Regions from separate parts of the Aeribacillus sp. FSL K6-1305 genome, predicted to be linked through region 2. Evidence: predicted binding sites of a transcription regulator. Region 2 holds the regulator's gene; the other holds the start of a gene.
What was found. Region 2 encodes LexA, which represses DNA repair genes until DNA is damaged. Its sites were predicted from a motif close to CGAACATATGTTCG; they were not measured.
Positions count from the first base shown of each region.

Region 1: a site for LexA is predicted at 2,315-2,328, ahead of recA (recombinase RecA). Genes of this name have one in related genera too.

Region 1 is NZ_JBBOQV010000001.1:986,613-990,814, reverse strand. Features, by position in the region: gene NST97_RS04605 (helix-turn-helix domain-containing protein) at 1-356, shown strand, start outside; gene pgsA (CDP-diacylglycerol--glycerol-3-phosphate 3-phosphatidyltransferase) at 411-989, shown strand; gene NST97_RS04595 (competence/damage-inducible protein A) at 1,008-2,267, shown strand; gene recA (recombinase RecA) at 2,404-3,444, shown strand; gene rny (ribonuclease Y) at 3,693-4,202, shown strand, end outside.
Region 2 is NZ_JBBOQV010000001.1:853,886-858,087, forward strand. Features, by position in the region: gene tkt (transketolase) at 1-521, opposite strand, end outside; gene NST97_RS03990 (DUF896 domain-containing protein) at 593-823, opposite strand; gene NST97_RS03995 (YneB family resolvase-like protein) at 899-1,549, opposite strand; gene yneA (cell division suppressor protein YneA) at 1,568-1,882, opposite strand; gene lexA (transcriptional repressor LexA) at 2,041-2,664, shown strand; gene gdhA (NADP-specific glutamate dehydrogenase) at 2,994-4,202, shown strand, end outside.

The DNA.
Region 1 (4,202 bases), 130 kb from region 2:
AAAAAGAAGAGAACGCCGAAAATGAAACGAAGCAAACATTGACGGTAAAAGAAGTAAGAGGGAAAGAAACCGTATATGAATTGTCCAATGCGGACAAATTGGTGATCGATATTTCAACCAATGGGAATTCGTGGATAGAAGTGAAGAACGGAAAAGGAAAATCGTTTTTTGCAGGAATGATGCGACAAAATGAGCAGAAAACGGTTGATGTAACAGCGGAAGAAGAAGCAAAAATCGTTGTAGGCGATGCTCGATTTACGACCATTCAAGTGAATGGAGAAGCCGTTTCTTATGAAACGGACCCGAATAAAATGGTTCGGCAGGATATTATCATTTTAAATAACAAGGATGAATAAGTCATCGTACGAGATGGCTTATTCTTTCTTACTTTATGCTAGTGGAGGTACAAAATGAATTTGCCTAATCGAATCACTGTATCAAGAATTATGCTAATTCCAATATTTATGATTGTGATGCTTGGCGATTTTAACTGGGGAAATTGGTCGGTCGGTGAAGTAGTCATCCCTGTCAATCATGTCGTTGGCGCCCTCATTTTTATTTTAGCTTCGACGACCGATTGGATTGATGGATATTATGCACGCAAGCTTGGACTTGTGACAAATTTAGGAAAGTTTTTAGATCCTCTTGCCGATAAATTGCTCGTTTCTTCTGCTCTCATCATATTGGTGGAAATAGGTGCTGCTCCGTCTTGGATTGTCATTCTGATCATCAGCCGTGAATTTGCCGTAACCGGATTGCGTTTAGTTCTGGCTGGGGAAGGAGAAGTCGTAGCAGCTAATATGCTCGGCAAAATAAAAACATGGACGCAGATTGTGGCTATTTCCGCTTTGCTTTTACATAATATACCTTTTGAATGGATTTCGTTTCCATTTGCAGACATTGCTTTGTGGGTTGCGCTCTTTTTTACCATTTTATCTGGATGGGACTATTTCATGAAAAATAAACACGCGTTTGTCAATTCGAAATAACCATGTGGAGGAAAATGTATGAATGTAAATGCTGAAATTATTGCTGTCGGTTCAGAACTGTTGCTTGGACAGATCGCCAACACAAACGCCCAATTTATATCAAGAAAGCTTGCCGAAATAGGTGTTAATGTTTTTTATCATACGGTCGTTGGAGACAATGCTGAGAGGCTAGAGCATGCGATCGAAACGGCAAAAAAACGGTCGAATTGCATCATTTTTACCGGCGGGCTCGGCCCGACAAAAGATGATTTGACGAAAGAAACGATTGCACGTATTTTGAATAAACGTCTCGTGATCGACGAGGCGGCGATGAAAAACATTGAGGATTTTTTTAAACGGACGAAACGGACAATGTCGGAAAACAATCGGAAACAAGCATTAGTTTTGGAAGGTTCTACTGTTTTGCCAAATCATTACGGAATGGCGCCAGGAATGGCGTTAGAGGCGAACGGAATTATATATTTGCTCATGCCGGGTGTTCCGAAAGAAATGAAGCCGATGTTTATCAACTACGGTGTGCCGTTTTTGCAATATCATTACGGGTTAAAAGAAAAAATCATCTCGCGTGTGCTTCGTTTCTTTGGCATCGGCGAATCTCAGCTTGAAACAGATATAGAGGATCTGATTGATCAGCAAACAAATCCGACCATCGCGCCGCTGGCAAAAGACGGCGAAGTAACATTGCGCCTGACAGCAAAACATGAAGATGAGTCGACTGCGCTGAAGCTGATTGACGAAACAGAAAAAAAGATTTTAAGCCGTGTTGGCCGATATTTTTATGGACACGGTGAAACTTCGATCCAAGAGCAGCTTATGAAGCTTCTAAAAGAAAAGCAATATACTATTTCGGCTGCAGAAAGTTTGACGGGCGGTCTTTTTTCCGAACAGCTGACCCATTTTCCAGGCGCTTCGAATATTGTGCTTGGAGGAATTGTCTGCTATACAAACGAAGTGAAGCAGCATGTTCTTGGCGTGTCGGAAGAAACGTTGAAAACAAAAGGAGCCGTTAGCTCTGAATGTGCGAAAGAAATGGCGGAAAATATAAAAAAATTGACCGGCAGCAATATCGGCATCAGCTTTACGGGAGTGGCAGGACCTGATCCTTCTGAAGGAAAAGAAGTTGGGACTGTCTATATCGGCATTCAATTCGACGATCGGCCGACGGCAGTCTTTGAGCTTCATCTTTCCGGTACTCGGGAAGGGATCAGGCACAGAACGGCAAATTATGGCTGCTACTATGTAATGAATGTAATAAAGGAAATGGAAAACCGGTTATGAGCGTCTTCATCCGGTTTTTTAATTTTTATATAATGAAAATTAAAAAACGAATAAATGTTCCCTTTTTTCTTGGCAAACAGGAAAAAACACGGTATATTTATTTTGAAGCTATCAATTTTTTAAGGAGGAAATTGTATTGAATCATGATCGTCAAGCTGCCTTGGAAATGGCGTTAAAACAGATTGAAAAACAATTCGGAAAAGGTTCGATAATGAAGCTTGGAGAACAAGCTGAGCGAAAAGTTTCAACAGTTCCAAGCGGATCGCTGGCATTGGATGCAGCTCTTGGCGTCGGCGGATATCCTCGAGGTCGGATTATTGAAATATATGGACCGGAAAGCTCCGGTAAAACGACAGTGGCCCTTCATGCCATTGCTGAAGTTCAAGCTCTAGGCGGGCAAGCAGCGTTCATCGATGCGGAACATGCGCTCGACCCTGTCTATGCGCAAAATTTAGGTGTTAATATTGATGAACTGCTTTTGTCGCAGCCCGATACCGGCGAGCAGGCTCTTGAGATTGCAGAAGCTCTCGTTCGCAGCGGTGCAGTCGACATCATTGTCATTGACTCGGTCGCAGCACTCGTCCCAAAAGCGGAAATTGAAGGCGAAATGGGCGATGCGCATGTCGGATTGCAGGCGCGTCTTATGTCACAAGCGCTTCGGAAGCTTTCAGGAGCCATCAGCAAGTCGAAAACCATTGCGATTTTTATTAATCAAATAAGGGAAAAAGTGGGCGTCATGTTCGGAAATCCCGAGACAACTCCAGGGGGACGCGCGCTGAAATTTTACTCATCTGTCCGCCTTGAAGTGCGCAGAGCTGAACAGCTGAAACAAGGAAATGATATGGTAGGAAACAAAACGAAAATTAAAGTTGTCAAAAACAAAGTAGCGCCTCCTTTTAGAACGGCAGAAGTTGATATCATGTACGGGGAAGGGATTTCAAAAGAAGGAGAAATCATCGACCTGGGAACGGAATTGGATATTATACAAAAAAGCGGTTCGTGGTATTCTTACCAAGAGGAGCGTTTAGGACAGGGAAGAGAAAATGCAAAGCAATTTTTGCGCGAAAATCCGGATATTCGCGATGCCATTCAGCAAGAAATTCGCAAGGCATATGGCCTTGAAACGAATGAACCTGTGCAAGAGGGGCAGGAAACGTTCGAGCTTTTGGATGAATAATGTACGCACATCTTAGCGTAAGGCTGGCGAAGTAGCCGGTCTTATTTTTTTGATCAAAAAAAGCCCCATCCTTTGTTCGACAAGATGAAAACTTGACAAGGGTTATTCCCACATTTAAAATGGATATGTATATTTTTTCATTTTTGCAATATATTTAACATATTTTTTTGGAAAATGTTATCGGGAGAGTAAATGTGTAATGCCGACACTTTCTTTGTGACAAGTTCATAGCAAGAGGAGGTGAAAGAATGGAACTCATTGAAATCATCTCCATTTTGCTTGGCCTAATCGTCGGTGCAGTTGTTGGTTATTTTGTTCGAAAATCCATTGCTGAAGCGAAAATAGCGGGTGCAAAAAACGCCGCGGAACAAATTCTTGAAGATGCTAAGCGTGAAGCTGAAGCAACGAAAAAAGAAGCGCTTCTGGAAGCAAAGGATGAAATTCATAAGCTTCGTTTGGAAGTAGAAAAAGAAATTCGCGAAAGAAGAAATGAACTTCAAAAACAAGAAAACCGTTTAATGCAAAAAGAGGAGAATCTCGATCGAAAAGATGAATCATTAGATAAGCGTGAGGCGATGCTAGATAAAAAAGAAGATTCTCTAAATGAAAGACAACAGCATATTGAAGAGATGGAAAGCAAAGTGGAAAAGATGGTGCAAGAAGGACAAATAGAGCTTGAACGCATTTCGGGTTTATCGCGTGAAGAGGCGAAACAAATCATCCTGGAACGAGTGGAAAAGGAACTTTCTCATGATATT
Region 2 (4,202 bases):
CCAGCTAAGGAAGCTGCTTCAGAGGAAATCCCTTCCATTAAGTCACCGTCACCGCATATGACGTATGTGTAATGATCAACAATATTGTATCCTTCTTTATTGTATGTAGCTGCTAAATGACGTTCTGCCATCGCCATTCCAACGGCCATTGCTATTCCTTGGCCTAATGGTCCAGTTGTTGCGTCAACGCCAGGTGTATGTCCGTATTCAGGATGTCCAGGTGTTTTGCTTCCCCATTGACGAAACGATTTAATATCATCCATGGAAAGATCATAACCCGATAAATGAAGCAAGCTGTAAAGCAGCATCGAACCATGTCCGGCAGATAAAACAAAGCGATCTCGATTAAACCAATTAGGGTTTTCAGGGTTAATGTTCATAAATTTCGTCCACAGCGCATAAGCCATTGGTGCGGCGCCCATTGGCATTCCAGGATGTCCGGAATTCGCCTTTTCAATCGCGTCAATGGATAATGTTCGAATCGTCATGATGGATAAATCTTGAATGGAATGAGTCACCATTATCATCCTCTCATCTGTATTTTCAGTTTATAATCTTATCTTTATTGTTGCAATAAGGCAACACCCATCCGTTAATGCAGCCTTTTATTTTTAAATTTTTTCAATTTTTCCGGTGTAACATCATTACCTTTCGGATCAATCACTGTAACATTTTTTAAGGTGTTTTGAAAATCCCGACGAAACGACTCTAAATATTCCTGCCTTAATTGCTGCTGCACTAGCTTTTCCACTTGCGTCAATCCTTCTGACTTAGACTTTTTAGATAGTTCATTAATACGGTTAAGTTTTTCTTTTGAAATCATAAGCTGAACCCCTTGTATATTTTTGCCGCGCTCTTTTATCATACTAAATGCAACCACTAATGACAACAATTATTGCTATGATTCGCCTTTTTCTGACAAAAATTGTTGATATCTGCGATGAACAGTAGCTTTTGAAACATCATAGCCGAATCCTCTTAATGTTGCCGCTATTTCTGAAAATGTCAGGCCGTTTTTCCGCAATCGGTCAATCTCCTCGATCGGAACTTCTTTTCGCTCTCTTTTATAGGAAGAATTTCTATTCTTTAAATTTTTTTCAGGCCTGTACCCATTTTGTATAGCTCTCAACATTCCCCGCTTTATTTTCAAATTATGAATTTTTCGTTGATATTCTTCCACAATTCCTATAATTTCAAGCACCATCGTGTCTGATTCAGACAGTTCCATCTCCCCGCGATGGGCAGCGGTGAAAATTTTCACGCCTTGTTTCAAAATGGAATGGACAATGGCGATTTTGGCATTTCCTCTGCCAATTCTTGTTTCATCCTGTATTAATACCGCTTCAATTTCTTTCTCCTCAATCAATTCCAGCAGTTGAAAAACCCCTTCACGATCAACATCATACCCGCTCGCTTTTTCTTCTATCACTTCAACAACTTCCATACCGTTTTCAGCTGCGAGCTTTAACAGCTCGTCTTTTTGTCTTTTCAAAGATGTTTCCTGCTCTGCCTTTTCAGTGCTGACTCTTGCATAAACGACTGCTCTCATGTTAAATGCTCCTTGCGGTTATTCTTTGTTTGCCAAATATTCAGCATTGTAGTATTTATTTTTTTCAATCGGAATGACGATTGTTTCCCCCGGTTTTACAACAAGGCTTTGGAGATTGTTTCGCTCCTGAACCCATTTTACAAACTCTGAATGAGACATATTGTCATATTCTTTATATTCATCAGCGATTTTCCACAAACTGTCCCCTTCCTTCACTTGAACCTCCATATAATGATCGAGCTCTTCCCTTTCTCCAGTATACGAAATCGCCAAAACTGCCGCCATGATGACAAGGAAAAAAGAAACGATGTAAGACCATGATAATTTATCCATTAAGAACCGCCCCCTGAAACAGAATATTTGTTCGGTTTTTGTTTTTAAGTATAAAAGGGAACACATGTTTCTGTCAAGCAAATATTCGAACTTACGTTTGCTTTTTTGGAAAAATCATGCTATAATCGACACAAATTGATATGACTGAGGTGCTTGACATGTCAACAAAATTATCTAAGAGACAACAAGATATTTTGAACTTCATTAAGGAGGAAGTAAAAAAGAAAGGATACCCTCCCTCTGTAAGAGAAATCGGCGAAGCGGTCGGTCTTGCCTCCAGTTCAACTGTTCACGGGCATTTAGCAAAGCTTGAGAGCAAAGGACTGATTAGAAGAGACCCCACAAAGCCGAGAGCCATTGAAATTTTGGACGATGATGGCAGCCACCTTCTAACAAACAATGTGATCAACGTGCCGGTCATCGGAAAAGTGACGGCTGGTATTCCGATCACTGCCGTTGAAAACATCGAAGAATATTTTCCGCTTCCGAATCATATTGCATCAGGTGATGATCAACTTTTCATGCTTGAAGTAGTCGGAGAAAGCATGATCGAAGCAGGCATTCTGGACGGAGATTTAGTTATTGTCAGACAACAGCAAACAGCCAATAACGGCGACATCGTTGTCGCGCTCACAGACGACAATGAAGCGACCGTAAAAAGGTTTTTCAAAGAAAAAGACTTTATACGGCTTCAGCCGGAAAACCCAACAATGGAACCGATTATTTTAAAAAATGTGACAATACTCGGAAAAGTGATCGGGCTATACCGTTCCATACACTGAATATTCGATGTCTCAAAACAGGTGAGGCATCCTTTTTCTTTTTATAAAATTTTCAACATTCCCTCTCTTAGCGATGTTAAATTTTTAAAAATGTTTTCTAATCAATATGTATGCAGACAAGCTAGATTCAATGAAACAAATTTCAGGCGCCTTCTCCGCGCCTGCATGCAAAGCTATTATGCAACAATTCTCAACAGTCATTGTTTTTTGATTTATTTTGTTGTAGAATTTTTTATTGTAGATTTCGCTTCCTTAGCCAGTGCCGGGATGATTTACTGAATTGTTTGAATTCTTCTAACTGCTTAAATTTTAGGTATAGGAGAGGTGCTATGAATCAATTACTTATGAAACAAAGTGAACTGGAAAATGCAAAGCAATATGTCAATGAAGTATTTCAATCCGTGCAAGAAAAAAATCCGAATGAGCCTGAGTTTCTTCAAGCTGTAAAAGAAATATTTGACTCGCTTGTGCCTGTATTTGCTCAACATCCTACATATATAAAGCACGGAATACTTGAAAGAATTGTTGAGCCGGAAAGATTGATCATTTTTCGCGTTCCATGGGTGGATGACGAAGGAAAAGTGCGTGTAAACCGCGGATTTAGAGTGCAATATAATAGTGCAATTGGGCCATATAAAGGAGGCTTGCGCTTTCACCCGACCGTCAACGCCAGCATTATTAAATTTTTAGGATTTGAACAAATCTTCAAAAATTCATTGACTGGGCAGCCGATCGGCGGAGGAAAAGGCGGATCTGATTTTGATCCGAAAGGTAAATCAGATGGGGAAATTATGAGATTTACACAAAGCTTTATGACAGAGCTTTACAAACATATTGGACCAGATATTGACGTTCCTGCCGGTGATATTGGAGTTGGCGCAAGAGAGATCGGATACTTGTTTGGCCAATATAAAAGAATACGCGGCGGATTTGAAGCTGGGGTGTTAACCGGAAAAGGCATTGGGTACGGCGGAAGCTTAGCGAGAACCGAAGCGACAGGTTATGGAACTGTTTATTTTGTTGAAGAAATGCTTAATGACCATGGATTAAGCTTCAAAGGAAGCACAGTTGTTGTCTCTGGTTCTGGGAACGTTGCCATATATGCGATTGAAAAAGCAACACAATTAGGTGCAAAAGTTGTCGCATGCAGCGACTCTGATGGCTACATTTTTGATAAAAATGGAATTAATCTTGAAACGGTTAGAAGGTTAAAAGAAGTTGAAAGAAAAAGAATTAAAGAATATGTAAATGAACATCCTCATGCAGAATATTATGAAGGCTGTTCCGGAATTTGGTCCATTCCATGCGATATTGCCCTCCCATGCGCTACTCAAAATGAAATCGATAAAAAAGCAGCTGAACTCCTTGTTTCCAACGGACTCAAAGCTGTTGGAGAAGGCGCCAACATGCCGTCTACATTAGAAGCGATCGACGTGTTTTTATCAAACAATATTCTTTTTGGACCTGCAAAAGCTGCTAACGCAGGCGGAGTTGCTGTTTCAGCATTAGAAATGGCTCAAAACAGCGCAAGATTGTCT